One region of the Caproiciproducens sp. genome, then DNA from elsewhere that is predicted to be linked to it. Evidence: predicted binding sites of a transcription regulator. Region 1 holds the regulator's gene; the other holds the start of a gene.
What was found. Region 1 encodes HrcA, which represses chaperone genes, less so after heat shock. Its sites were predicted from a motif close to TGTTAGCACTCNNNNNNNNNGAGTGCTAACA; they were not measured.

Region 1 (14,827 bases):
ATAACGGTAATCAATATGGATAATGTATTACATTTTTTCAAAACGAGCACCTCCATTTTCAATGATTCAATCTTTTTATATAATAACCAATTCTCTTTGAAAAGTCAATCGAAGCGGCAAGTTTATGGAAATTCGCCCCCTCGCGCCGGAGGATAATAAAAAAGCAGGGCGCAAGGCTCTGCTTTTGCTTTTAAACCGCGTATTCAGGGTTATGCATTTGCCGCGTTCAGCTTGCGTGCAAGAGCTGATTTCTTTCTTGCGGCTGTGTTCTGGTGCAGGATTCCTTTTGCCGCAGCCTGGTCAATCTTCTTAATCGCAACCTTAACGGCATCCGCTTTGTTGGCATCATTGGATTCTACGGCAAGGTTTGCTTTCTTTATATCAGTTTTCAGTCCGGAATGAAAGGACTTGTTGACGAGTGTTTTTGTAGCAATAACCTTTACGCGTTTTTTGGCTGATTTGATGTTGGGCATGATTCCACCTCCTTTGACATTGTCACGTATCAATAATAATACCATCGATGGATAAAAAATGCAAGTGTTTTAAAAAAAATAGGAAAGGGCTGATTTTTTATGGTATTCCGTACCGATCTGGCGCTGGAAAATACGGAACCCAGCAGGCACGTTACACGGAAAGAAAAGGACTGCACGGTCACGCGGATAGACGAGGAGGGCAACGCCTATGTCACGCTGGAGGTCCAGGCGATCTCCGACCATATCGACAGCGACAACAGCCTTCTGACCCTGACCGCGCAGGAGCTGACCGCGCTGCTGCCGGAGAAGGGAAGCGTTTTGGTGGCGGGGCTTGGGAACCGCGCCATTACACCGGACGCGCTGGGGCCGCTCGTCGCCGAAAAAATTCTGGCGACAAGGCATATCAAGGGCGAGCTGGCAAGGGTGACGGGCCTGGACAGGCTGCGCCCCGTTTCCGTGGTGAGCCCCGGGGTGCTGGGCTGCACGGGGATCGAAGCCGTGGAGCTTTTACAGGCGCTGGTCAAGGAGCTGAACCCGGACGCCGTGGTTGCTGTCGACGCGCTTGCGGCGCGCAGCCCCGCCCGGCTGGGCTGCACGGTGCAGCTTTGCTCCGCGGGGATTTCTCCCGGGGCCGGCGTGGGAAACGCAAGGCCGCGCATCGACGAAAGCACGCTCGGCGTACCGGTGGTCAGCATGGGGATTCCGACCGTGGTGGACGCGGCCACTCTGGCGGCGGACCTGCTGGACGGCGAAACGGACGGGTCGGAGGAGAAAATCGCGCCGCGCGGCGCCCAGATGATGGTGACCCCGCGCGAAATCGACCTGATTATTTCCAGAGGCGCGAGACTGCTGAGCATGGGGATCAACGTGGCGCTGAACCCCTCCCTCAGCATCCAGGATTTTGAAGAATTGACCTGAAGCATCATGAAATTTGTCCCGCCCGCATAAGAATGAATATCATTCAATGGGGGCAGGATATGAAAAACTGGATGCAAAAGGGAATGGGAATCTGCTCGGTTGCACTGGTGTTTGCGGCGGTCGCGTGCGTTCTGGGACGTTTGCCCGTGCCGCAGGCAAAGGACGCGGCGTTCGCCGCGGCGGGCTTTATCATGCCCGCGGGCGCCGCCGAAGCAATGAAAGAGGAATATCTGGAAGAGGATGAAGAGGATAATGAGCACGGGAGCAGCGGGGCGCCGGTTTCTTCGGGCGTAAGCTCCGCCCCGGTTTCGTCACAAAGCAGCTCCGGTACGGGGGCAAGCTCACAGGCCGCTTCGGACGCGGCGTCGGGCGCGCAGTCGTCCGTTGCGCTGCCGAAGGGCGTGAAGGAAATGAGCATTGCCAATTCCGGTTCCCAATACAATAATATATGGGTAAAAAATACGAATAAAAATCATACGGTCGATATCGCTTCGGAGCTTCAGAAACAGCCGGCGGTGAAAATCGTCAAGAACTCGACGCCGCAGGTCCTGATCTACCACACCCACACGACGGAGGCGTTTCTGGGCGATACGCGCAGCCAGGACAAAGCGAAAAGCGTGGTCGCCGTGGGCGATCGGATCGCCGAGCAGCTGAAGGCCGCGGGAATCAACGTGGTACACGACACCACCCTGCACGACTACCCGAGCTACAACGGCTCGTATGACCGCTCCAAGGTGACGATGCAGAACAACCTGAAGAAATATCCGGGCATCCAGGTGACGCTCGACATCCACCGCGACGCGATGGGCACCTCCGACGGAACAAGGATCAAGCCGACTGCGACGGTCAACGGCAGGAAGGCTGCGCAGGTGATGATCATCTCCGGCTGCGACGACGACGGCACGCTCGGGTTCCCCAACTGGGAATACAATTTCAGGCTGGCCGTGCGGCTGCAGAAGTCGCTGGCGGACCTATACCCCGGTCTGGCGCGGCCCCTGAATTTCTGCGCGAGGAAGTACAATGAAAATCTGACGAAAGGCTCCCTGCTGATCGAGTTCGGCACCGAGGTCAACACCCTTGACGAGGCGGCGTACTCCGGGGAGCTGTTTGGAAAAGCGCTGGTCAACGTTCTGAACGGCCTGACCTAAGCGGAAAGGAAAAGATGTTAAAAAAATGAACAGAAAAAGGAAAAGAACTTTCTTCGCATCGTTTTTCAGCACGCTTTGCGTCCTTGCGCTGCTTTTCGGCATGGCGGAGGTCGACGCCAATTCCCGCAGAATCGGCTTTGGCGACGACAAAACCCTTCTTTACCAGATTACCGGCAAAACATGGCAGGAAACTTGCAATGTGGCGAAAGTATGGTATAATAATTTCGTATTATCATTGAGAGAGAATGCTGTGGAGGAAACGTATCATGAATCAACATAAGAAAATATGGTTTTCCGTATTCATATTGATCTTTATGTTTTCATTGTATTCCGTTACCGCCTTGGCAACTGAGATAACGCCCGAACAGGTGGAACAGATCCTGAACCAGCAGTCCTCCCAGGCTTCCTCGCGGCCCGCCGCGAGCACCGTTTCCAGCAAAGCAGCCGTCAGCTCCAGAAGGCCGGCCACGAGCAGAAAGCCGGTGTCCTCGGAAGCTTTCTCCGAAGAGTCCGGCGACGTTTCCGACGGGATTTTCAGCAGCGGAGAGGAATCCAGCGAGATTGTTCTTCCCAGCGTGGACAGCATAGAGGAAAACAATCCGCTCAGCTCCGTGATCGTGGACACCGCGGCCAACAAGAAAATGAACTGGATCGGGATCCTGTCGTGGGTGTGTATCGCGCTGGGCATCGTCGTGGTGCTGATCGTCGTGTTCAGCAACCGCCGTCCGCCGAGAGGCGGAGGCCGCAAACGCTACCGCCGTCCGAACCGCTCACACAAGAAACGCCTGCTGAACGACAAGTATTACAGAAATCTGAAATATTGATCATGGCGGCGCGCCGGAGAAAAAATTTCCCGGTACGCCGCTGTTTTTATGCGTGTCTTACAGCCCGGATTTCACCGGGCTTTGTTTCGCGCGTTTTATAAAAATTTCACCCTGCCGCACGGCCTACTGTTCAGGATTCGCGATCTGTGTTATAATATATTATTCATTATCTTTCCGGCATTTTCAGTCTGACTGCGGAGCAGCTCTGTATTGCTCCCGTTTTTGACGGGGGAACACGAGGCATTGAACAGCCGGAACTGCTGCCAAAGCCATATTATCTTTGAGGATTAGGTGATAAATTTGTCGATACCACGCGGGAGAATACGGAATTTCAGCATTATTGCGCACATTGACCACGGGAAAAGCACGCTGGCCGACCGCATTTTGGAGCAGACGAAATCCGTCGCGCTGCGCGATATGGAAAATCAGCTGCTGGACAGCATGGATCTGGAGCGCGAACGGGGCATCACCATCAAGGCGCACGCCGTTACGCTCGTTTACAGCGCGCAGGACGGGCAGGACTATGTTTTCAATTTGATCGATACCCCGGGCCATGTGGACTTTAACTACGAGGTTTCGCGTTCGCTCGCCGCCTGTGAAGGCGCGGTGCTGGTGGTGGACGCTTCCCAGGGGATCGAGGCGCAGACGCTGGCGAACACCTATCTGGCGGTGGACGCCGGGCTGGAAATCGTTCCGGTCATCAATAAGATTGACCTGCCCAGCGCACAGCCGGAAAAGGTGCGCGCGGAAATCGAGGACGTCATCGGGATTCCCGCGGACGAGGCGCCGTGTATTTCGGCAAAACTGGGAACGAACATCGACCAGGTGATGGAGCAGATCGTCAAACACGTTCCGCCCCCGCAGGGCGACGAAAACGCGCCGCTCAAGGCGCTGATTTTTGATTCCTACTACGACGCGTACAAGGGCGTGATCATCCACGTACGGCTGAAGGACGGGCAGGTGCGTCCGGGAGACACCATCCGGCTGATGGCGACGGGCGCGGAGTTCACCGTGGTGGAGTGCGGCTACGGCCGCGCGACCTGCCTGGAGCCGAGCGCGGGGCTCAGCGCCGGGGAGGTCGGCTATATCGCCGCTTCCATCAAGGCGGTGAAGGACGCCCGCGTGGGCGACACCGTTACGCTGGCGGACAACCCCGCCAAAACGCCGCTGCCGGGTTACCGCTCGGTGCAGCCGATGGTTTTCTGCGGGATTTACCCCGCGGACGGCGCGCGCTATCCCGACCTGCGCGACGCGCTGGACAAGCTGCAGCTGAACGACGCGGCGCTGTCGTTTGAGCCGGAAACGTCCGTTGCGCTCGGCTTCGGCTTCCGCTGCGGCTTTCTGGGCCTATTGCATATGGAGATCATTCAGGAACGGCTGGAACGCGAATACAACCTCGACATTATTACCACCGCCCCCAGCGTGGTTTACCGGATCACGAAAACCAACGGCGAAGTGATTTCTATCGACAACCCGACCAATTACCCCGACCCGTCGCTGATTTCGCAGGCGGAGGAGCCGATCACCAACGCCCACATCTATACGCCGAGCGAATATGTCGGCAATATTATGGAGCTTTGCCAGGACAGGCGCGGCGTCTTTAAGGATATGAAATACATCGACACCGACCGTGTGGACATCCATTACGAGCTGCCGCTGAACGAGATCATCTACGACTTTTTCGACGCGCTGAAATCCCGTACCCGCGGCTACGCCTCGTTCGACTATGAGCTGAGCGGATACAAAAAGAGCAGCCTCGTCAAGCTGGACATCATGCTCAACGGCGACGTGGTGGACGCGCTTTCCTTTATTATCCACGCCGACAAGGCTTACCCGCGCGCGCGCAAGATGGCGGAGAAGCTGTCGGAGAAAATCCCGCGTCAGCTTTTTGAGGTGCCGATCCAGGCCTGCGTAGGCGGCAGGATCATCGCGCGCGAAACGGTCAAGGCCATGCGCAAGGATGTTCTGGCCAAGTGCTACGGCGGAGATATCACGCGCAAAAAGAAGCTGCTGGAAAAACAGAAGGAAGGCAAGAAGCGCATGCGCCAGCTTGGCACGGTGGAGGTGCCGCAGGAGGCGTTTATGAGTGTGCTGAAGCTGGATGAATAACGAAAAGCCTTTCGGCCTTTATCTCCATGTGCCGTTCTGCGACGGCAAATGCCCGTACTGCGATTTTTATTCCCTGCCCGCCGACGGGGAGAAAATGGACCGGTACACCCGGCAGGTGCTCTCGGCGCTCGGGTCGTACGCGGGGCGGTACGGGCGGAGGGCCGACACGCTGTACTTCGGCGGCGGCACCCCGAACCTGCTCGGCGCAAAGCGACTGTCCGCGATCCTTGCGCGCGCAAAGGAATGCTTCGGGCTGGACGGCGCGGAAATTACCGTGGAGGTCAATCCCGCCGAGGACCTGCGCGGCTTTTTGCGGGAAATCCGCGCGGCGGGGGCAAACCGCCTGTCGATCGGCCTGCAGTCCGCAAACGAGGACGAGCTTTCGCTTCTGGGCCGGCGGCACACCGCCGCACAGGCGAAAAAAACGGTCGCTTACGCACAAGACGCGGGTTTTGACAATCTCTCCCTCGACCTGATGCTTGCCATCCAGAAACAGACAAGGGAAAGCCTTCTGCGCTCGATCGATTTCTGCGCGGACGCGGGGATTCAACATCTTTCCGCCTATCTGTTGAAAATCGAGCCGGATACGGTTTACGGAAAAAAGAAGGAAACGCTGTGCGTTCCGGACGACGACGAGGCGGGCGACCTCTATCTGTTCGCCTGCGAAGAGCTGGAAAAGCGCGGGTTTCACCAGTACGAAGTCTCCAATTTCGCGAAGCCGGGCTTTGAGAGCCGCCACAACCTGAAATACTGGCGCTGTGAAGAATATCTGGGAATCGGCCCGGCGGCGCATTCGTTTATGGAAGGGAAACGGTTCTATTATCCAAGAAGCCTTTCGGGTTTTCTCGAAGGCGGAGAACCCGTGCCGGACGGGGAGGGCGGCGGGTTTGAGGAATACGCCATGCTTGCCCTGCGCCTGACGGAGGGGCTGACGGACGAAGGCTGCCGCGCGCGGTTCGGCACGGGGCTTCCCGCGCGGATGCGGAAAGCGGCGAAGCTTTATGAAAAGGGCGGGCTGACCGTCTGCGGGGACGGCGGGTTCCGCTTTACGCCGCGGGGATTTCTGGTTTCCAACCTGCTGACGGCGGAGATTTTGTACAGCGGGGAAAGCGGATAGCGGAAAACCGCGGAGATTGCGGATACCCTTAAAGGCTGCGAAAACGCGGCCTTTTTTATAAAATTTACGATTTCACAAAGAGTTTACAAATACTATATTGACAATGGGGTAAAGTAATGGTAAATTATTAATTAGATTTAGCACTCGAACTATTAGAGTGCTAAAATATAAAAAGGCGAGGTGAAAGGGTTGGAGTTAAGCGAACGGAAACAGAAAATTCTGGCGGCTGTCGTTGATTTATATGTCGCGACCGGCGAACCGGTGGGTTCCAAGGCGCTTTGCGACACCCTTGATTTCACCGTGTCCTCCGCGACGGTGCGCAATGAAATGAGCGACCTTGCGGAAATGGGGCTGCTGGAGCAGCCGCACACCTCCGCGGGAAGAATTCCTTCCCATAAGGGTTACCGCGTCTATATCGACACGCTGATGAAAAAGCATCCGGTTTCCAGGGAAGAGCAGCGCTATATCGACAGCCTGCTGCTGCCGAGCGCGTACGACCCCGAAAAGCTGCTGGACGGTGTTGCGCGGGCGCTGGCGGGAATGACCCGGTTCGCGGCCGTTTCCACCACGCCGAGCGGAAGCTCGGCGGACATCCGCGCCATTCAGTTTGTGCAGACCAGCCGCAGGACCGCGATGGCCATTCTGATGACCTCCGCGGGCACCATGAAAAGCCGCGTTTTCCACTGCGATTTCGATATTACCCCCGAGATCCTGCGCGTGTTTTTCAGGGTGCTGAACGAAAAGCTGGTCGGGCTGCCGGTTTCCACCGTTACGCCGGCGTACATTCAGTCCCTTGCCGCGTCCCTGGGAAACATGACGATGCTGATGAGCGACGCGCTGATGGCGGTGCTGGACGTGGCGCAGGACACCATGCAGACGGAGGTCTGTCTGGACGGGGAAATGAACCTTTTGTTCTGCAGCGAGCTGGGGCAGGCGGGTATCCGCCGCATTATGGATTTCCTCTCCCGGCCGCAGGAGCTTTCCCGCCTTCTGATGCAGCAGACCAACAGCATGAAGGTGCTGATCGGTCAGGAAAGCAAGCGGCCCGAGCTGAGCGAGTCCAGCGTGGTGGTCTCCCGGTACTCGGTCGGCGGCAGGGACGCGGGCGCGATCGCCATTATCGGCCCTACGCGCATGAACTACGGGAAGATCATTTCCAATATTGAATATCTCTCCGGCTCCGTCGGAAGAATGCTGACAGAGCTATTGGATATGGAATAGAAAGGGGTCACTGTTTTGGAAAAAAACCAAAAAGAACAAGTGGATAAAAAGCAGACGAAAGCTTCCGGAACGCCCGAAAAAACCTCTGCGGGCAAGCCGGAGGAAACCTCTAAGGCGGAGAAGGCCCGCGCCGGGGAAACTGCGGCGGCGGAAAATCCGGCCGGACAGGAAAAGCCGAAGGACGGTGCGCAGGCTCAGCTGGAGCAGGCGCAGGAGGAGCTGAAAAAGCAAAAAGAGCTTTTGCTCCGCACAGCCGCGGAATACGACAACTACCGCAAACGCACGGAACGCGAAAAAACAGCGGTATACGCCGACGCGACCGCCGCTGCGGTCACGGAGTTTTTACCCGTGGCGGATAACCTTGAACGGGCGCTGAAGCAGCGGGACTGCACCGTGGAGGACCTTCGCAAGGGGGTTGAAATGGTCGGCACGCAGCTGAAAGGGGCGCTCGCAAAGCTCGGCGTGACCGAGATGGGAGAAGCCGGGGAAGCCTTTGATCCGGATCTTCACAACGCGGTTTCCCACGTGGAGGACGAAAACGCCGGGGAAAACACCATTGTGCAGGTGTTCCAGAAGGGCTACAAAATCGGGGATAAGATCGTGCGCCACGCGATGGTGCAGGTCGCGAACTGATTTGGCTGATTTCAGGTAATTTTCAAAATTTTTCATAGATTGATTTTTCAATTTCAAAACTTATTTTTTGGAGGTAAACAGTATGTCAAAGACAATAGGCATAGACTTAGGCACTACCAATTCCTGCGTTGCGGTGATCGAGGGCGGCGAGCCGGTCGTCATTGCGAACGCGGAAGGCGCCAGAACCACCCCTTCCGTTGTTGCTTTTTCCAAAACGGGCGAGCGTATGGTCGGTCAGGTTGCGAAACGTCAGGCGATTACCAATCCGGACCGCACCGTGTCTTCCATAAAAAGAGAAATGGGTTCCAACTATAAGGTCAATATCGACGGGAAAAGCTTTACTCCTCAGGAAATTTCCGCAATGATCCTTCAGAAGCTGAAGGGCGACGCGGAAGCCTATCTGGGAGAAAAGGTCACCTCCGCGGTGATCACCGTCCCGGCGTATTTCACCGACGCACAGCGCCAGGCGACAAAGGACGCCGGTAAGATCGCCGGACTGGATGTAAAGCGTATCATCAACGAGCCGACGGCTGCCGCGCTTTCCTACGGCATCGACAAGGGCGAGGACCAGAAAATCATGGTTTACGACCTTGGCGGCGGTACATTTGATGTTTCCATTATCGAAATGGGCGACGGCGTACAGGAAGTTCTGGCCACTGCGGGCAACAACCGCCTCGGCGGCGACGACTTCGACAAGCGCGTCATGGACTGGATGACCTCCTCCTTCAAGGCGGAAACCGGCATTGACCTTTCCGGCGACAAGATGGCGATGCAGAGGCTGAAGGAAGCCGCCGAAAAAGCGAAGATCGAGCTTTCCGGCATGACCTCCAGCTCGATCAACCTGCCGTTTATCACGGCGGACGCCTCCGGCCCGAAGCACCTTGATCTGACCCTGACCAGGGCGAAGTTCAACGAGCTGACCGCGGACCTTGTGGAAAAGACCATGGGCCCGGTCCGTCAGGCGCTTTCCGATTCCGGGCTGAAGATCGAGCAGATCAACAAGGTTCTGCTGGTCGGCGGTTCCTCCAGGATCCCCGCCGTGCAGGACGCTGTCAAGGGCTTTACGGGAAAAGACCCGTTCAAGGGCATCAATCCGGACGAGTGCGTCGCCATCGGCGCGGCGATTCAGGCCGGCGTGCTGGGCGGCGAGGTCGAAGGCCTGCTGCTTCTGGACGTTACCCCGCTGTCCCTCGGCGTGGAGACCATGGGCGGCGTCATGACCAAGGTCATCGAGCGCAACACCACCATCCCGACCAAGAAGAGCCAGATCTTCTCCACCGCGGCGGACGGCCAGACCCAGGTTGAGGTCAACGTCCTGCAGGGCGAGCGCGAATTCGCCCGCGACAACAAGCAGCTCGGCCTGTTCAAGCTGGACGGCATTGCCCCGGCGCCGCGCGGAATCCCCCAGATCGAGGTCACCTTTGATATCGACGCCAACGGCATCGTCAACGTATCCGCCAAGGATATGGGCACAGGCAAGGAGCAGAAGATCACGATTTCCTCCAGCTCCAACATGAGCAAGGACGACATCAACAAGGCGGTTCAGGAAGCCGAGAAATTCGCGGCGGAGGATAAGAAGCACCGTGAGGAAGTCGACCAGAAGAACGAAGCGGAGAATATGTGCTACGCGGTTGAAAAGCTTCTTAAGGACAACGGCGACAAGATCGACGAGTCCGACAAATCCGACCTGAACGCAAAGGTCGCTTCCCTGAAAGAGGCCATCTCCGCGGGCAATGTCGACGATATGAAGACAGAGTCGGAAGAACTGCAGAAGGCGATGTACGCGGTGAGCGAAAAGCTCTATAAGAGCGCGGCGCCGCAGCAGCCGGCAGACGGCCAGCCCGTACCGCCCCAGGACGCGGCGAACGGCGGCAACGTCTACGACGCGGAGTACAAGGACGTAAACGACGACGACAAAAAGTAATCTTCGGCTTGCTTTTTACAATGAATAGCGATTCATGAAAGATGAATGACTGTGGTGGCCAGCTCTTCGTTTGGGGAGCTGGCAATCATGGGTTGAGCGGCAATTTCAGCGATGACAGTAAAATGCATTTTGAAGGAACGCCAAGGGACTCTTCCTCCTTCATTTATTCATTTTTCATTATTTTAGGAGTGATTTGGTTTGGCTGATAAAAGGGATTATTATGAAGTTATGGGCGTGCCGAAAAATGCCACGGACGAAGAGATCAAAAAAGCTTACCGCAAGCTTGCGAAGAAGTATCACCCGGATCTGAACCCGGGCGATAAGACAGCCGAGGCAAAATTCAAAGAGGTAAACGAAGCATACGAAGTGCTTTCCGATAAGGATAAAAAAGCGCGCTACGACCAGTTCGGCCACGCGGGCGTCGACCCCAACTTCGGCGGCGGTGCGGGCGGCGGAAGCCCCTTTACCGGCGACATTGATCTGGGCGACATATTCAACAGCTTTTTCGGCGGCGGTTTCGGCGGCGGCCATTCCGCCAACCCGAACGCGCCGCGGCGCGGCAGCGACACCGAAGCGACGGTGAACATAAGCTTTGAGGAAGCGGCAAAGGGCTGCCGCAAAAATATATCCTACCAGAAGATAGACACCTGCGGCGACTGCGGCGGCAGCGGCGCGAAAAAAGGAACCTCCGCGAAAACCTGCCCGAACTGCGGCGGGACGGGACAGGTGCGCATCAGCCAGCGCACGCCGTTCGGCGTGGTACAGACCAGTAGGAGCTGCGACCGCTGCGGCGGAACCGGAAAGGTGATCGACAGTCCCTGCGGGACCTGCGGCGGGACCGGGCGTGTCCGCCGGCAGAAAACGATCGAGGTCAACATCCCCGCCGGGATCGACAACGAGCAGATCCTCAGCGTAAGCGGACAGGGAAACGCCGGAACCAACGGCGGCCCGGGCGGCGACCTGCGCGTGTATGTCAATGTGCGGCCCCATCCCATTTTTGAGCGCCGCGGCAACGACATCTGGTGCGAGGTGCCGATTACCTATACCCAGGCGGCGCTCGGCGCGGAGGTCGTCGTGCCGACCATCGACGGCCGCGTCAGCTACCATGTGCGCGAGGGCACGCAGCCCGGCGACGTATTTAAGCTGAAGGGCAAGGGCATCCCCCGGATCGGCGGGCACGGGCGCGGCGACCAGTTCGTGCGCATGACGATCGAGGTGCCGAAAAACCTGACCCAGAAGCAAAAGGAAATTTTACAGGAATTCGACAATGTCGCCGAGGAAAAGAACTATCAGAAACGCAAGAATTTTATCGATAAGATCAAGGATATGTTTGGCGAATAAATCATCAGGGGCCTGCCAGGCGGTGGGCCCTTTTTGTCGGCCTGCTTATTGCCTAACCCGGCGCGACGGAGGGAGTCGATCACACATGCTGTCTGAGAGCATCGCCGTAGGCGCTTCCCGACCGGCAGGTCCGCTTCCCGACCGCGGTCCCTCACCGGGAGGTCAAAACTTTCGGACTCTGTATTGAACGGCGGATTTCCCGCATAGAATGGAAACAGGCAAAGGGAAACCGGGCCGCGGCGAGACACGCCGCGGCGGTCAGATGAGGAGGGCGGTCATATGGAGTATTTCGGTTTGTTTTTTCTGGCGGTCATCGTGGAAGGGGTCATTACCTATATCAACCAGTTTTTTGTCAAAGGGGTCCTGAAATGGGAAATGGTTTTTTCCATCCTGCTGGGCATATTCGTTTCCGTCGCCTACGGGGTCGACATGCTGGCCATGGTGGGGCTGAAAACCTCGGTCCCGCTTGTCGGCAGCATCCTGACGGGAATTCTCGTCAGCCGGGGAAGCAATTACGTGTTCGACCTGATCAAAACCCTCACTTCCGGACGCGGTGGAATGAAGACATCCAAATAGAAAACAGCATGGAGCTCAGCCGGACTCCATGCTGTTTTCTATTTTGAGCGGGGCTGGATTATTCATCCCTACCGCAGCATTTCTTATATTTTTTGCCGCTGCCGCACGGGCACGGGTCGTTGCGGCCCGGCTTCTTGCCTTTGCGTATGGTGCGGTTCGTGTCGCTGCCGTCGCCGCCGCTGCTCATGGTCGGCGTGGCGACCTGCTCGCGCTTCGGTTCTTCCGCGGAACGGAGCTGGACGGTGAGCATCATGCGCGCGGTGTTTTCGCGGATGGTCGCGATCATCGCGTCGAACATGTCGAAGCCTTCCAGACGGTACTCGACCACCGGGTCGTGCTGGCCGTAAGCGCGCAGGCGGATGCCCTTCTGCAGCTCTTCCATGGCGTCGATATGGTCCATCCACTCGGAATCGACGTTTTTCAGAAGGATGACGCGCTCGAGCTCGCGGGTGATTTCCTCGCCGAACTGCCGCTCGCGTTTTTCGTAAAGTGCTTTCGCCTTTTCGAACAGCTCGTTCCGGACATATTCGGGTTCCAGCTTTTCGATCTCTTCCTTGGTGTACACCAGATCCGCCGGGGTGAGCAGCCAGCCCATGTAGTGGTCGCGCAGGCCCTGGAAATTCCAGTCGTCGTGCAGCGCGTTCTCGGGCATGTACTGGTGGACCTGGGATTCGATGGCCTGCTCGATCATCTTGATGATCTGGTCCTTGATATTTTCTCCGTTCAGCACCTGGTCGCGCTGGCCGTAGATGATTTCACGCTGGCGGCTCATAACGTCGTCGAACTGGAGGACGTTTTTGCGGATGCCGAAGTTGCGGCCTTCGATCTTGCGCTGGGCGCCCTCAATGGTGTTGCTGAGCATTTTGTTTTCGATCGGGGTGCTCTCGTCCACGTTCAGGCGTTCCATCAGGTTATTGATGCGCTCTCCGCCGAACAGACGCATGAGATCGTCTTCCAGCGAAATGTAGAAACGGCTCATACCGGGGTCGCCCTGACGGCCGGAACGTCCGCGCAGCTGGTTGTCGATACGGCGGGATTCGTGGCGCTCCGTGCCGATGATGTAAAGGCCGCCGGCGGTTTTGACCTCTTCCGCTTCCTGTTTGATCTGAGCCTTGTATTTTTCATTCAGCTCCGCAAAGGTTTTGCGGGCGTTTAAAACTTCCCCATCCGCTGTCTCGGAGTAGGCGGTGGATTCGCTGATGAGCTCTTCCGAAAACTGCAGGCGGCGCATTTCGGACTTCGCCATATATTCGCTGTTGCCGCCCAGCACAATGTCGGTGCCGCGTCCGGCCATGTTGGTGGCGATGGTGACGGCGCCCCTGTGGCCGGCCTGCGCGACGATTTCCGCTTCCTTGTCGTGGTATTTCGCGTTCAGCACTTCGTGCCTGACGCCGCGGCGGCGCAGCAGCGCGCTGAGCTCTTCCGACTTCTCAATGGAAATGGTGCCGACCAGAACCGGCTGCCCGTTCTCATGATGCTCGATGATATCCTCGATGACCGCGTTGAACTTCGCTTTTTCCGTCTTATAGACAACATCCGGGAAGTCCTTGCGGACCATCGGCTTGTTGGTCGGGACCTCGACGACGTCCAGCTTGTAGATTTCACGGAATTCTTCCTCTTCCGTCATGGCGGTTCCGGTCATACCGGAAAGCTTGTCGTATAGCCGGAAGAAATTCTGGAAGGTGATCGTGGCGAGCGTCTTGCTTTCGTGCGCGACCTTTACGCCCTCCTTGGCCTCGATCGCCTGATGCAGGCCCTCGTTGTAGCGGCGGCCGTACATCAGACGGCCGGTGAACTCGTCGACGATGATGACTTCGCCGTCCTTGACGACGTAGTCGATATCCTTCTGCATGACGCCGCGCGCCTTGATCGCCTGATTGATGTGGTGCTGGATCGTAATGTTGTCGGCATCGGTCAGGTTGTCAAGCTTGAAATAGGCTTCGCCCTTTTTCACGCCGGACTGCGTCAGCGTGGCGGTCTTTGCTTTTTCATCCACAATGTAATCGGCGCCCTTGTACAGCTCGTCGTTGTCCTCTTTGTCGTTCAGCTCCGCGACCTTCACCATTTTCAGGGTCTGCGCGAAGTGGTCCGCCACATTGTAAAGCTCCGTGGATTTGTCGCCCTGGCCGGAAATGATCAGCGGGGTGCGCGCCTCGTCGATGAGGATGGAGTCCACTTCGTCGACGATGGCGAAGTTGTGGCCGCGCTGCACTTTGTTTTCCTTGTAAATGACCATGTTGTCGCGCAGGTAGTCGAAGCCGTACTCATTGTTCGTGCCGTAGGTGATGTCGGCGTTATACGCCTTCTTGCGCTCGTCGTTTTCCAGATCGTGTACGATCAGGCCGACGCTCAGGCCCAGAAAGCGGTAGATCTTGCCCATCCATTCGGAGTCGCGGCGGGCAAGGTAGTCATTGACGGTTACGACATGAACGCCCTTTCCGGAAAGGGCGTTCAAGTAGGCCGGAAGGGTGGCGACCAAGGTTTTTCCTTCGCCGGTCTTCATTTCGCTGATGCGGCCCTGGTGGAGCACGATCCCGCCGATG
Region 2 (14,827 bases), on a different contig from region 1:
AGCCTGTGGCACAACCTTGATATTGCTGATTAAAATAATAAGAACAATAATTGCAAGCGCGACCAGAAAGATCGCCGCCAGATTGATTCCCATTCTATTCTTCCTCCTTCATTCCGTTATGTACCGTTACAATCAGTTTAACCCCTTCGATTGCTTTGATCAGTACATGCTCTCCGATTTTTATGACCGAACCGTCCTCGCTCCGCGCCGTCCAGACGCTGCCCAGAACATGCACCTGTCCTACGCTCAGGGTATTGTTAATTTCGGCTGTCACAATGCCGTCCTTTCCAATATAGCGATCCGCATTGGTCTCTTCTTTCTTGAAATCCATCAGTTTTTTTACCAACGGCCTGGTACTCACCAGCGTAATGGCGGTTACCGCCACAAACACCACCGCTTGGGTCCAAAGCTCGGCTCCGCAGAGGTTTGCCATCAGCGCGCCGACCCCGCCCGCAACAAACCAGATGGAAACCAGCTGAGCGGTAGAGCCTTCGACGACTGCCGCGACAATAATCACCGCAAGCCAAAAGTAAGGCAAATATGTCTCCATGTTTTCACTCCTTCCGATGCTGCGTTTATCTTACCACAATTCCAATAGGAAAACAACAACGCCAAATCGTCAAAAAAGACGGTTTCGGCCCGTTTTTTACCGCGCGGAAAATCCATCCCCCCGGCCCGGGTTGAGGCTGAGTGAACCGGGCCGGCTCTCGCCCGGCCGGTCCGTGGAGGAACAAAGAAAAGGACGGGCGCCCCAAAAAGCGTCCGTCCTTTTGAAAGACTGTTATTTACGATTAATACATGCCGCCCATGCCCGGGTCCGCCGGCATGGCGGGAGCCGGGGCAGGCTCTTTCTTGTCCGTTACCAGAGATTCCGTGGTGAGCACCATGGCCGCTACGGAAGCCGCGTTCTGCAGTGCGGAACGCGTTACCTTGGTCGGGTCCACAATACCGAACGAAGAAATCATATCGCCGTACTCCTCGGTAAGAACGTTGAAGCCGTAGCCAACCTTGTCGGCATTCTTGATGTGCTCTACAATCACAGAGCCTTCCAGGCCCGCGTTTGCGGCGATCTGGCGGATCGGCTCCTCAAGCACTTTCAGGATGATCTTAGCGCCGGTCTTTTCGTCGCCTTCGCCGTCCTCGACAACCTTCTCCACAGCCCTGAAGGTGTTCAGCAGAGCAACGCCGCCGCCCGCTACGATGCCTTCTTCCACAGCAGCCTTTGTTGCGGCAAGGGCATCTTCGATGCGGAGCTTCTGCTCTTTCATTTCCACTTCGGTTGCGGCGCCGACTTTGATAACGGCTACGCCGCCGGAAAGCTTGGCAAGGCGCTCCTGCAGCTTCTCACGGTCGAAGTCGGAGGTTGTGGTCCCGATCTGGGAACGGATCTGGGATACCCTTGCTTTGATCTCATCCTTATCGCCGGAACCGTCGACAATAATGGTGTTCTCTTTGTCCACCTTCACCTGACGCGCGCGACCGAGCTGCTCAACCGTAGTATCCTTGAGCTCCAGCCCCAGCTCTTCGGAAATCACCTGACCGCCTGTCAAAACGGCGATATCGCGAAGCATATCCTTTCTCCTGTCGCCAAAGCCCGGAGCCTTTACACCGACACAGGTAAAGGTGCCGCGCAGTTTATTCAGGATCAGGGTGGTAAGAGCCTCGCCCTCGATATCCTCCGCAATGATGACCAGCTTCTTGCCGGATTGTACGATTTTTTCCAGAAGCGGAAGGATTTCCTGGATATTGGAAATCTTCTTGTCTGTAATCAAAATATATGCATCATCAATAACGGCTTCCATTTTTTCCGTGTCTGTTACCATATAGGGGGTAATATAGCCGCGGTCGAACATCATGCCTTCTACGACCTCGGAGTATGTCTCAGCCGTTTTGGATTCTTCCACTGTAATGACCCCGTCGGAGGTTACTTTCTCCATTGCTTCGGAAATCAGCTTGCCGATAAAATCACTGGAAGCGGAAATCGTTGCAACACGGGCGATATCCTCGGAACCGGAAACCTTTTTGGAATGATCTGCCAGAGATTTTACGGCGGCGTCGACGGCCTTCTGTACGCCTTTGCGGACCTCCATCGGATTGGCGCCCGCGGTTACGTTTTTCATGCCCTCGCGGATAATGGCCTGCGCAAGCAGAGTGGCCGTGGTGGTACCGTCGCCGGCAACGTCGTTTGTTTTTGTCGCGACTTCCTTAACAAGCTGGGCGCCCATGTTTTCATAAGCGTCTTCCAGCTCGATCTCTTTGGCAATGGTAACACCGTCGTTGGTGATGAGGGGAGCGCCGAATTTTTTGTCGAGAACGACGTTCCTGCCCTTCGGGCCAAGGGTGATTTTCACTGTATCAGCAAGCTGATTAATACCGCTTAAAAGCGCTTTTCTGGCATCCTCGCCGTAAATAATCTGTTTAGCCATTGTTTATTTCCTCCAATATCAATTTATGATCTCTATCAATTACTCTACAACTGCAAGAATATCGCTCTGGCGAACGATGGTAAATTCCTCACCGTCGATCTTGATTTCGGTTCCGGAATACTTGCTTGTTATGACTCTGTCACCCTTTTTCACATACATTTTAATTTCTTTGCCGTCCACGACGCCGCCGGGTCCTGCCTCGATCACATCCGCAATCTGCGGCTTTTCCTTTGCGGAGCCGGCAAGAAGAATACCGCCCTTCGTGGTCTCCTCGGCTTCTTCCATCCTAATTAAAATTCTGTCTGCCAATGGTTTAATAGTCATAATATGTCCTCCTTCAAATAATTGATTTGTTTTAGCACTCATATTCCCAGAGTGCTAAGATATATTTTATATACTTATGACCGGAAAATCAAGTGCTTTTTTCTAAAAAACTGCAATTTCATAAATTATTTACAATTATTGTGAATTTTTGGGATTTTTAAACCGGCACAATAAAATTAACGGCGTTCGGAACCACCTCAAAGCGAAGGCTTTTGATTGTGGCGCATTCGCCGTCAAAGTTGGCGACGGCCAGATCCGGCGCTGTGATTTCCATTTTCTTTCCCCGGCAAAAGGTCAAAAGGCCTTTGAATTTCTCGGATTCCAGATGTTCGCCGTTCTTGTATATTTTAATCAGCGGCGGAATTTTATACAGAGGCGGCTTTTTAATCAGCACAAAATCCAGCAGCCCGTCGTCCGGAACGGCCCGCGGCGCGCCGCAAAAGCCCCCGCCGTAATACTTTCCGCTGCCGGCCAGAGCGAACAGGTAAGTGCCGTCAAACTTTTTGCCGCCGTCGATCAGAATCTCCAGCCGCTCGCCCAGCCTGCCGATCAGTGCTTTTACAAGGGCCAGATTATAGGCCGTGGGCCCGCTGATAAAGGGAATGTCCTTGAATTTCACCATTTCAAAAGCGACCCTGGCGTCCAGTCCCACGGAACAAAGGTTAATGGAATACCCCCCGTCGGAATGAATCATATCCACGGGGCGGGAGTGTGCTTTCAACTGCTTTTTCAAGGATAAAAAGTTCGCGGGCTCCCCAAAAGTTTTGATATAGTCATTGCCCGAACCGCACGGAAAAATTCCTACCTCGGCATTTTTTCTCCCGATGGCGCCGGCCGCCGTTTCGCTCAGAGTCCCGTCTCCTCCGATGGCGTAAATCCGGACCGGGTCCCCTTTTCCGCTCTCTGTTTCCGCAAGCTCCGCGGCGTGCTTCGGCCTCTCGGTAACATAACAGGAGAACTCGATTCCGTTCGCGTCCAGATATTCGCGGATAGCGGGAAAAAGGGTATCATAAGCATTCTTTTTTCCGGCAACAGGATTCACAATAAATACATACCGCATGATAGCCTCCAGCTGAAAGGATTTGAGGAATGTTATTTAAAATACATGTAGTATTGGCATTTAATCATGCCGTTGTAAAGCTTTCTGCGCCGGTCAGCCTTGCGGCCGAAACAATCTTCAAAGGTCTCGTCCGGGCTGATAATGGAGTAACTCCATCCATGCCTGCGTTCAAAGACGCTGCCCATGGTCCTGTAAAGCTCTTCCGCCTGACGCATGTCCAAAAGGCGCTCCCCATAGGGCGGGTTACAGATCACGCAGCCGTATTCGCCCACTGGCTTAAAATCCTCTATTCCCCGCTTTTCCGCGTGAATCTGGGAAATGACCCCGGCCTTTTTCGCGTTTTCAAGCGTGAGCGTGACCGCCGCGCCGTCAATATCGTAGCCGTGAGCAGTAAACGGAGCGTCGCGCAGGACCATGCTCTGCGCGCGTACCTTTTCCTTCTGCCAAAGACTTTTGTCGATACAATCCCAGCGTTCGGCGGAAAAATGGCGCTGCAGACCCGGCGCGATATTCAGCGCGTACAGGGCGGCCTCAATCAGAAGAGTGCCGGAACCACAGAACGGGTCGATAAAATTCGCGTCGTGCCGCACGCGGGAAAGATGTACCATACAGGCGGCAAGCGTCTCCTTAATCGGCGCTTCCGTGGAGCTTGCGCGGTATCCCCGCTTGTGAAGCCCCTCTCCGGAGGTATCGATCATAATGCTGGCCTGATCCTTCATGATCAGGAACTGGACCTGAAAAAGCGTTTCCGTCTCCTCGAACCAGCCGACATGGTACTTTTGCTTTAAACGCTCCACAATCGCTTTCTTGATGATGGACTGGCAGTCGGGAACACTGGACAGCTTGGAATTCAGGCTGCGTCCCTTGACCGGGAAACGGTCGTTTTTCCCGATCCACCGCTCCCACGGCAGGGCCTTTACCCCCTGAAAGAGCTCCTCAAAGCTGAGCGCCCGAAAATTTCCCATCTGCACGAGCACGCGTTCCCCGTAACGCGACCAAAAATTCGCACGGACAAGCATTTCGTCGGAACCGTCAAAAACGACCCGTCCGTTCTGGGGCTCCACATTTTTCGCGTCCATTGCGCGCAGTTCTTCCGCCACAAGGCCTTCCACCCCGAGAAGGCAGGGGCATACCAATTTAAAATGATCCATAATTCCACTCCAAAATGAAAATATGGGGCTGCGACAGTACGCAGCCCCAATCGTTATAGAAAACTATTCTCTATCAGGCACCGTGTTTTATCACCAAAACAGTGCGGGTGCGAATATTTTATTATTCCGTATCCGGCTCCAATAATCCGTAATTTCCGTCCTTGCGCTTATAAACCACATTGATTTCTCCGCTCTGTTCGTCGCGGAACATAAAAAACTGATGGCCGAGCAGGTTCATCTGAAGAATCGCTTCCTCCGTACTGAGAGGTTTTACAAAGAAATGCTTGGTACGCACGATCTTATATTCGCTGACGTCCTCTTCGGCAGTATGCAGATAATCCTGTACATACTGGTCGAGCGCGGCAGAATGGATTTCTTTCTCAAGCCTTGTCTTATTTTTACGGATTTGCCTGCCCAGCGCGCTGACCACCTGATCCAGCGCATCGTTCATCTCAAAGTCCGTTGCTTCCGCACGATAAATCATTCCCCGCGATTTAATCGTAATTTCGACCGTCTGGCGGTTCCTCTCCAGGGTCACCACCACATTGGCCTGCGCGTCTTCATCAAAAATTCTGTCAAAGCGCGACAGCTTCTTTGCAGCCAGCTCCTTAAAATTATCACGCAGATTGACCTTCCTGCCAGTAACAGTAATCTTCATAGGAACATCTCCTTTTTCTATTCTTAAAAAAGAACACCGATTACCTATAATATACCATAATCATACGGCAAATAAAAGCGCCAGGAAATTTAAATGGTAATTTTCTTGTGGCGGGTCACATGGCAGCCTACGTTGACCGCCACCGGCAGCCCGGCAATGTGAGTGGGAAACTGCTCGATATTCACCGCAAGAGCCGTTGTAAGCCCGCCAAAGCCTTGCGGGCCGACGTTCAGCTCATTGATCCTTTCGAGCATCCGCCGCTCCAGCCCGGCGTAAAACGGGTCGGAATTCCGCTGCGAAACCGGGCGGCAGAGCGCCTGCTTTGCCAGCAGCGCGCATTTTTCAAAATCTCCGCCGATACCCACGCCCAAAACAACCGGAGGACACGGATTCCCGCCCGCAATCCGAACCGTGTCCGCGATAAAAGCGATGATTTCATCCACGCCTGCGGACGGGGTAAACATTTTGATCCGGCTCATATTTTCGCTGCCGAAGCCTTTCGGGGCCGCGGTAATCGTAAGCTTGTCCCCGGGAACCAGGCGCAGGTGGATGACGGCGGGCGTGTTGTCCCCCGTATTCCCCCTGCAGATAGGATCCGCGGCCACCGAACAGCGCAGCCGGCCTTCGAGATACCCCCGGCGCACCCCTTCGTTGACGGCGTCCTCAAACGAGCCGCCGGTCAGGTGAACCTCCTGCCCGATTTCAGCAAAAACCACAGCCATGCCCGTGTCCTGACAGATGGGGATTTCGAGCTCCCGCGCGGCATTCATATTTTCGCACAGATCGCACAGAACGGCCCTGCCGATCGGGGACGTTTCCTTCTCCGAGGCGTCGGCGATACAGTTTTCAAGGTCCTTAGGCAAAACGCGGTTCGCGTCAATAAAAAGCTTTTTAATCGCTTCTGTGATCTGTGAAACATCAATCTCTCTCATACGCGCTCCCTCATTGAATGATTTTTCCGTTGGCGATCACATATTTCGGTTTGGAAGTCATTTCGAGCGGATTGCCGTCAAAGACGACCATATCCGCGTCTTTTCCGGGTTCAATCGAACCCACCCTGCCGTCGATCCCGCAGATTTTCGCCGGGTTGATGGTAATCGCCTTCAAAGCGTCCTCATAGCGCATTCCCTCGCGCACGGCAAGCGCCGCGCAGGTCGGAAGATACTGCAGCGGAACGACGGGATGGTCGCTGATAATCGCGGTAAGAATGCCCGCATTTGCGAGAATTCCCGGATTTTGCGGCGTTAAATTTTTCAGCTCCGGCTTGGAGCGGTCGCAAAGGAAGGGACCGGCCAGCACCCGTACGCCGTCCTTTGCCAGCGCGTCCGCAATCAGGTGCCCCTCCGTGCCGTGGACAATCACGTAATTCAGGTGAAATTCTTTGGCGATGCGGACGGCGGTAAAAATATCGTCGGCGCGGTGCGCGTGGAAATGCACCTCTATTTCACCCCTGAGGGCGGGAAGCAGCGCCTCGGACTTCATATCGAATTCGGGCGCGTCAAAGTCCTCGTCGGTCTTAGAGCGCTCCAGGTCCTTCTGATACCGCTGCGCCTTGAAAAGCTCCTCGCGGATCAGGGCGGCCGTCGCCATCCTTGTGGAGGGGGCAAGATTTTTGCCGTGATACACGGATTTCGGATTCTCCCCCAGCGCCATTTTTATGGCGACAGGAGCTTTTACCAGCATGTCGTCGATCCGTCCCCCGCAGGTCTTGATCGCGGCGAGCTGGCCGCCGATCGGGTTGGCGCTGCCGGGGCCGGTCACCACCGTCGTAACGCCGGCGGCAAGGGCTTCGCCAAAGCAGCGGTCGATGGGGTTCACCGCGTCAATAGCGCGCAGCTGCGGCGTAACGGGGTCTGTTTCCTCGTTCCCGTCGTCCCCCTCAAACGTAAGGCCGTCCTCCCACATGCCGAGATGTGTGTGCGCATCCACAAAGCCCGGATAAACCCCGGCTCCCCGAACGTCGAGGACCTGCTCATCCTGTGCGGGCCGTACGGAGCCGGAACCCAGAGAATCGATTTTTTCGCCTTTTGTGCGGATCCAGCCGTCTTCTATGACCTTGCCCGCCATCGTATCAATTTTTGCATGAATAATCAGCATTGTTTTTCCTCCAACAAAAAAGCGGAGTGCGTGCACTCCGCTGAAATTATTTCGACTGGCCGGAACCGCCGTGCTTGGAAAAGCCGCCGCGCTTTGACTCCACGCATCTTTTCAGATCCGACATCTTTTCATCACTTGTCTGCTTGAACTTGGACATCATATCCTCAAAGCTTGTCGCTTCGCTTTTTCTGCCCTGCCACTCGTAGTTTCCCGGCCTGGATACGCGTGGGGCGGGAGCATTGCCTCGCGGTGCGGGTGGAATGGCCTTTTTCATGGAAAGGCTGACTTTCCCGTCCTCGCTGATGCTCATTACCTTGACCTTCACCATTTGGTTCTCGGTTACGAAGTCGCGTATTTCCTTAACAAAGGTGGGTGCGACTTCCGAAATGTGCACCATACCGGTTTTGCCGCCCGGCAGCTCTACAAAAGCGCCGAATTTTGTAATGCCCGTAACTTTTCCTTCCAGGATCGTTCCTACCTCAAGCTGCATATGTAAGTGATTTCCTCCTTAATAATAGAGCGATTAATTCCCCGCAATATTAACAAAAACACGTTCTCCCGGCTTGGCAAAGTTCAGGCTTTCGCGCGCAACGCGTTCAATATAATCGTTGTTCCCGTTTGCGCCCGTGCTCAGGGCATGTTTTATGTCCTCGTTTTTTACCTGCTGAATGACGATCTTCTGCTTAACGGCCGCAAGTTCCTGGCGTTTCTGGCTGATCTGAACCTGTTGATTAACAAGCGCAACAATCGTATAGATTGCAAAAGCAAAGATAGCCGTACGCAGCAAAAAACTGCCCTTTTGCTTTTTTTTCTTGATAACCTTCATAACTCAGCGGCGCCTCCTAAGCTTTGCTGTCTTTTTCCGCTTCTTTTCCTTTTTTCGTTCAGGCTTTGCTTTGAAATGATTATACACTATTTGGCGGTGAGGTTTCAAGCGTTTTTTCAGATTTGACGCGACTATTTTTGTATTCTTACCAATTTTCTTCAGAACAGAGAGAAGCAAATGAGATATTTTAGCAAATAATTTCTTTATAGGAACAATAATAAATTTTCGGACGATTTTCGCCATAAAACGAAACACACGGTAGGTTACCGTACCTACCGTCAAATAATACAGGCACCAGCCGATTCCTTCCCCCGCCAGAATATAAAACCTTACTTCTCCGTAATTGACGCCCAGGGCAAGAAGGAAGGTAACAAACGCCGCCGTGACCATATAGAACAGATCCTGAAAAAACACGGCGCGGCGTTCCGACTGGAATACGGTGCGGAAGATGCGGAAAATATCATAATATGCGCCCAGAAATACGCCGGCAGCAATGGCGATGACAAACCCCTGAAGCTGGGCAGTGAGAGATAAATTCAAATAACCTCACTCCCCTATTTAAACAGCCTCGAGAAAAAGCCGCCTGAAAGCTGGTTTTCAGCATAGGACATGGCGCTGATATCGCCGGTCAAGGTCAGTTCGCCGGTTTCAATATTCAATTTATTGATCTGCAGCTTTGTCCCCTTAATAATCAGCTGGCCAAGGTCGGTGTAAGCGACAATGGTCTGTTCGTCAAAGCTGTCGACATTGGAAACGCCGGTGGCGGTCAAAGCGCGACGGTTCTCAAGGATCAGGCTGTGCGGTACCTTCACAGACTTTTTTTCTTCAGCCATTTCGAGACCCTCCTATTCATTCATACCAATTTGTATGCATAAACAGAGGGACATATACTTAAAGGTTCGCGGGTCCGTCCGACAGAACGCGGTACATTTCCGCGGCCTCTTCCTTTTTCGCGTATTCGTTTACGCTGAGCACCCGCGCCTTTACGCTGCGCGAACCGAGCTGCAGCTCCAGAATATCGTCTACCTTCACGTCGTAGGAGGCTCTGGCCGGTTTTCCGTTCACAAGCACCCGGCCGGCGTCGCAGGCTTCGTTCGCGATCGTGCGGCGCTTAATGATACGGGATATTTTCAGATATTTGTCCAATCGCATCGTATAACTCCTTCTGAATAAATAAAAGGCTGTAACGTCATAGTCTGTTACAGCCTTTTATGAGAACCGTTTTATTTTATTTAGCTGTAGCGTCCTTAAATGCCTTGCCCGCTTTAAAAGCGGGAACTTTGGAAGCGGGAATGGTGATGGGAGAATTTGTTCTCGGGTCACGGCCCTGTCTCTCACTGCGGCTGCGTACTTCAAACGTACCAAAACCAACGATCTGGACTTTTTCATCTTCGGAAACAGCTTTAACGATTGTGTCAATCATTGCATTGACAGCATTATCGGCATCTTTTTTGGACATACCTGCCTTTTCAGCAACAGCAGCAATTAATTCTGTTTTGTTCATAATATTTGACCTCCGTTTTTTTATTATTATTCAACAGCAGAAAGCTGAGAATGATTAATTTGTCTTAGCTTCATTCCAAAGAAAATCAAGCTGTTCCGGCGGCAAAGAAGCCATATCGGCTCCGCGTTCCTTTGCAAGCTGCTCCATTTTCTGAAAGCGCGAGATAAATTTATCACAGGAAAAGCTTAAGGCCTGCTCAGGCTCCATTTTCAAAAACCGCGAAACATTCACGACAGAGAATAAAAGGTCGCCCAATTCTTCCATGCGGTCTTCCCAGCTTCCATTGTCTATCGCTTCCCTTAATTCACAGGTTTCTTCCGCAACCTTATCAAGCGCGCCGGAAATATCGGGCCAGTCAAACCCGACCTTTGCGGCCTTATGCTGCACCTTGGCGCTTCGCATCAAAGCGGGCAGGGCTTTTGAAACGCTTTGCAGAACTTCCGTCTGAGTTGCCTGTTTTTTGGTTTCCTTTTTGATCGCGTCCCAGTTGACAAGAACCTCGTCGGAACTGTTGACGACCGTGCTGCCGAAAACGTGGGGATGGCGGATAATCATCTTTTTGGCAATCCCGTCCACCACATCCGAAAAGTCAAAGCGGCCCGTTTCCTTTTCAAGCTGAGAATGAAACAAAACCTGAAGAAGGACGTCGCCCAGCTCTTCCTTTAAAAGCTCCGTATCCTCATTGTCAATTGCCTCCACGGCCTCATAGGTCTCTTCAATAAAACAATTCCTGATACTATGATGCGTCTGTTCCCTGTCCCACGGACAGCCCTCCGGAGAACGGAGAATCGCCATGATATCCAGCAAATCCTGCATGCTGTATTTTTCCTTGAACTGAAAATCCAAAACAAATATCTCCTGTGAAAGAAAGTATCGGATAAACTGCTATCATTTTACCTTATCCAATTATGTTTTTCAAGTATTTTCACAATTTTTTGTCCTTTTGGAAGCATAAGCACATCGTTCGTATTCAGAGCCTTGAACCACAGCATACAGAGCACATAAATGACTCCCGCCGCGGCGATGGCCAGCAGAGTCGCGATCTTTCCCAGTCCGAGCATCGCGCCCGCCTTCTGAATAAAAAACGCGGCCGACACGCAGATGACGGAAGCCAGCAGCGGCTTCAGGAATATGCTCACAAAATTGATCGTGATCCTTGCTTCCCGGCAAAGGAAGAACAGGGCGAAAACCATAATGAAAATATAGCACACCAGAGTCCCGGTCCCCGCGCCCATCACGTTGATTTCGGGGATTCCGACCAGCGTGTAGTTTAAAACAAGCTTAATCGCAAGGCCGACAGCCAGCAGCTTTACGGGAATATCCACACGGCCCACCGCCTGAAGCATGCTGTTGATCGGCGTGCTCATCGCCGCGAAAATCGCGCCGAGACCCAGCAGCACCAGAATTCTTCCGATGACCGTAGGGGCGTTCTGAGAGCCGTACAGTAAAGTCGCGATCGGCGTGGAGAGTACGGAAAGCCCCAATCCCGCCGGTATGGTTAGCATTGCCACAATCCGAAGAACCGATTCAATGCTTCGCTTAATTTTTTTCGGATTTCCGCCCGTCCAGGCTTCCGTGACGTTCGGAAGGGCGCTGACGCCGAACGCCTGCGTAATAGCGGGCACCAGCATAAACAGGGTCGAGGCGTTGGAAAAGCAGCCAAACAGAAACGTAGGCACATTGTTGAGCTTGACGACGGAGTCGGGCATTACGTTCGCGTACATGCTGAGCAGCACCTGGGAATGCTCAGACATGATATCGTTGATGCGCTTCTGCAGGAACGTACTGTCGATAAAGGTGGAAAGGTTGACCGCAAGCGAGCCCAGCGCAATCGGAATGGCCGTTTTAATCAGGCGGACGGTCGTATGTTTCATGGGCAGCGGGCGGGGGGACGCGTGAAGCATCTCTTTTGTAATCCCGTCGCCGTGCCTTTTATGGTAAATGAAAAGATAGAGGAAACCGAAAACGGAACCGATGGTAACGCCGAAAATCGCCCCCGCGGCGGCATAAGGAAGCGTGGCGATCTTCGCGTATTCCGCCGAAGCCATCTTCACGCCGTAAACCGTACCGCCCGCCGCGAATTCCTTCAATCCGGACTGAATAACCAAAGACGCAAGGGCAAGGCCGAAAACCAGCTTGCACAGCGCTTCCACGATTTCAGAGATCGCGGTGGGATACATGTTGCGCAGGCCCTCATAGTATCCCCGGTAAATCGCCATCAGGCTGTTGAAGAGGATCGCCGGAGCAAGGGCGTAAATCGCGGGAAGCGCGTTTTGCGGGTTGTTCCCGACCGCGTAGGAAACATAGGGCTTCGCCCCGAAAAACATAATGGAAAAAGCGGCAATGCCGAGAAACAGGAAGATCTTGATGGAAACCGTATGGATCTGCCGGATGTCGCGGTACCGGCCGCGGGCGGAGTTTTCCGACACAAGCCGGGAAATAGCGATCGGGAATCCCGCCGTGGCAAGGCTGAAAATCGGGAAATACAGAGAATACGCGTTTCCAAAATAGCCGTTTCCGACGGGCGTCAGGATCCAGGCGAGCGGAATTTTAAACAGCGCTCCGATAATCTTTACCAGAGCAATCGCTACCATCAGGATTAAAGCGCCGTGTAAAAAGCTCTGCTTGCCAACGGCCGCGGTCCTTTTATTTTCCATTGCGACACATCCATTCCAAAGTAATCACATGAATTTCTATCCGTAAACAACAAACGCCTCTTTTCCACAGTCGGGTCGGAAGAAAAGAAGAATTTCCATCGCGCACATCATCTCATGGTAAATAGTATACTAAATAAGTTAAAATATTATGAACATTATTCCGGACATTGAAAAAGAGGGGTGCTACGCCCCTCTTTTTAATCCATACCGAACGATTTCAGTCATCCGACAGCTTATGGCCGCATTTGCTGCAGTAATCCGCGTTCTGAGGATTTTCCTCACCGCAGTTCTTGCAAACCATCCTGGCGCGCATGGCGACCAGCTGCTCATTGACAGCGTCAAGCTGTTCATATAAATCATCTATTGCGGTAATGCATTCACTGACAAGGTCAGACGAGTCGTTATCGGTCTTTTTGGCTTCATAAACCGTCCTGCCAAGCGATTCAAAGCGCTTCGAAATTTCATTGTTCAGATCGGCGGCGTTTATTCTAAGCTTAGAGACATCGACAAACTGACCCGCTTTTTTGCCGACGACATTCACCGCGGATTTCGCGTTGACAACGACATCTTCAAACAGTCCCATAACAGCACACTCCTTTAATTAGGTTTTCTTACTGAAATTATATTCCAACGGCAGAGGAAATGCAATAAAATTCATCAATATATCCCGCCGCCGATGAACTCGCGGATAATGGAATCCCGGGGCACGAATTCACTGTTGATCGGAGTGAATTTCTCAAGGCTTTCGACGAGTTTCTCCGTCAAAGGGTACTGCCCGCAATCGTGTGAAACGGTTTTCAGAAGAGGAATCGCCTGATTTGTCAGCACACAGGTCTCATAGGTATGCAGCGAATTGATGGTATAATCGGCGTCGCTGCGGTAGGGTTTAATGTATTTCTTCTCCCCATCCAGGACCGTCGGCCACATTTCCAGCGTCCGCACCGGCTTAGCGCCCCGGAAATTGTAATCTCTTACAATCCTTCGCACCAGCCTCATTTCATTCGCGTCAAACAGCTGTCTGTTCCCTTCGTGAATTCCCTGCTTCACACTGATATAGATTTTACATACGTCCTCCTGGGGCAGCTTACCGACAAAAACCGGATTCAGCGCGTGGATTCCTTCCACAATGGCAATGTCGTGCTCCCTCAAGGACACGTGGCGCCTGTGCGGATACGGCATGTGGATTTCAAAATTGAAAACCGGCATCGTGCAGTGACGGTCCCCGATCAGGGAAAGAAGGCATCTTTCAATATCGGGAACATCCAGCGCGTCCACGGACTCATAGTCGTGCTGCCCGTTGGCAAGTACCGGGGCCTGCTCCTCCCCGCGGTAAAAGTCATCCAGAGAGATGATGGTGGAGCCGATTCCGATCGACTGGAACGCGTTTTTCAAAAGATTTGAGGTGGTTGTTTTTCCGCTGCTGGACGGACCGGAAAGCATAATCAGCCGGCAGTTCCGCTTTTGTCCGGCAATGCTTCTGGCTATATTTCGGATGCTCTGGTGATAGGCCTCTTCCGTCCGCATAACAAAAGCTTCCGGCTGCGTGGATGCCGTGGCATTGATCCTACTGAGCTCGTTCTGATACTCTACGAAATTGCTCATAAACAGTTTTCACCTGATCTTTTCTAATAATCATTTCCTCAAAGCGATTGATATATTCATAGGGATATTTAAAGTTAAAAATGCGGGTAAGTCCGTCCGAGTACGGGTCTTTGATTTTGCTCGCGGCGCCCGCGCCGCAGGCGAGAATCGTCTGGGATTCATCCATAATCACAACATTGTACGGGCTTTCAAAGCCGGGCTTCGCCCATCCGGTATTTTCCAGATTGCCCACCATCCGGCTCTGCCGGTAAAGATAATACGGCAAATACCCGTGCGAAAGCAGCCGGCTGTCGGCGTAATCCAGCATTTCCGACGCCTGTGCGCCGCTTACAAAGGGTTCGCTTCCCTCCTGAAAAATCCTGGCCGAACGCTTCAGGGCAAGCGTGTGGACCGTAACGCTTTCCGGGGCAAGGCGGAGCACTTCATCCAAAGTGGACGTAAAGCTTTCCACCGTGTCCCGCGGCAGTCCCGCGATCAGATCCATATTGATATTGCCGAAGCCGTGTTCGCGCGCCAGCGCGA

Region 2: the regulator HrcA is predicted to act here: its motif matches at 2,780-2,810, upstream of ACQGQ5_RS01510 (co-chaperone GroES).

Annotation. Positions count from the first base shown of each region.
Region 1 covers NZ_JBNLXQ010000006.1:66,357-81,183, reverse strand. The annotation lists gene ACQGQ5_RS07725 (hypothetical protein) at 1-41, opposite strand, end outside; gene rpsT (30S ribosomal protein S20) at 210-473, opposite strand; gene gpr (GPR endopeptidase) at 573-1,391, shown strand; gene spoIIP (stage II sporulation protein P) at 1,451-2,539, shown strand; gene ACQGQ5_RS07705 (hypothetical protein) at 2,565-2,819, shown strand; gene ACQGQ5_RS07700 (hypothetical protein) at 2,806-3,363, shown strand; gene lepA (translation elongation factor 4) at 3,664-5,472, shown strand; gene hemW (radical SAM family heme chaperone HemW) at 5,465-6,589, shown strand; gene hrcA (heat-inducible transcriptional repressor HrcA) at 6,779-7,810, shown strand; gene grpE (nucleotide exchange factor GrpE) at 7,826-8,443, shown strand; gene dnaK (molecular chaperone DnaK) at 8,526-10,367, shown strand; gene dnaJ (molecular chaperone DnaJ) at 10,566-11,708, shown strand; gene ACQGQ5_RS07665 (hypothetical protein) at 11,988-12,284, shown strand; gene secA (preprotein translocase subunit SecA) at 12,343-14,827, opposite strand, start outside.
Region 2 covers NZ_JBNLXQ010000001.1:284,601-299,427, reverse strand. The annotation lists gene ACQGQ5_RS01525 (SPFH domain-containing protein) at 1-93, opposite strand, end outside; gene ACQGQ5_RS01520 (NfeD family protein) at 95-550, opposite strand; gene groL (chaperonin GroEL) at 792-2,426, opposite strand; gene ACQGQ5_RS01510 (co-chaperone GroES) at 2,466-2,750, opposite strand; gene ACQGQ5_RS01505 (diacylglycerol/lipid kinase family protein) at 2,908-3,810, opposite strand; gene ACQGQ5_RS01500 (THUMP domain-containing class I SAM-dependent RNA methyltransferase) at 3,843-4,961, opposite strand; gene hpf (ribosome hibernation-promoting factor, HPF/YfiA family) at 5,083-5,619, opposite strand; gene ACQGQ5_RS01490 (fumarate hydratase) at 5,709-6,551, opposite strand; gene ACQGQ5_RS01485 (amidohydrolase) at 6,562-7,716, opposite strand; gene ACQGQ5_RS01480 (S1 RNA-binding domain-containing protein) at 7,763-8,206, opposite strand; gene ACQGQ5_RS01475 (FtsB family cell division protein) at 8,240-8,542, opposite strand; gene yabQ (spore cortex biosynthesis protein YabQ) at 8,546-9,082, opposite strand; gene yabP (sporulation protein YabP) at 9,097-9,375, opposite strand; gene ACQGQ5_RS01460 (RNA-binding S4 domain-containing protein) at 9,434-9,694, opposite strand; gene ACQGQ5_RS01455 (HU family DNA-binding protein) at 9,771-10,046, opposite strand; gene mazG (nucleoside triphosphate pyrophosphohydrolase) at 10,101-10,892, opposite strand; gene ACQGQ5_RS01445 (putative polysaccharide biosynthesis protein) at 10,940-12,703, opposite strand; gene ACQGQ5_RS01440 (zinc-ribbon domain-containing protein) at 12,921-13,286, opposite strand; gene ACQGQ5_RS01435 (uridine kinase family protein) at 13,361-14,305, opposite strand; gene hemZ (coproporphyrinogen dehydrogenase HemZ) at 14,268-14,827, opposite strand, start outside.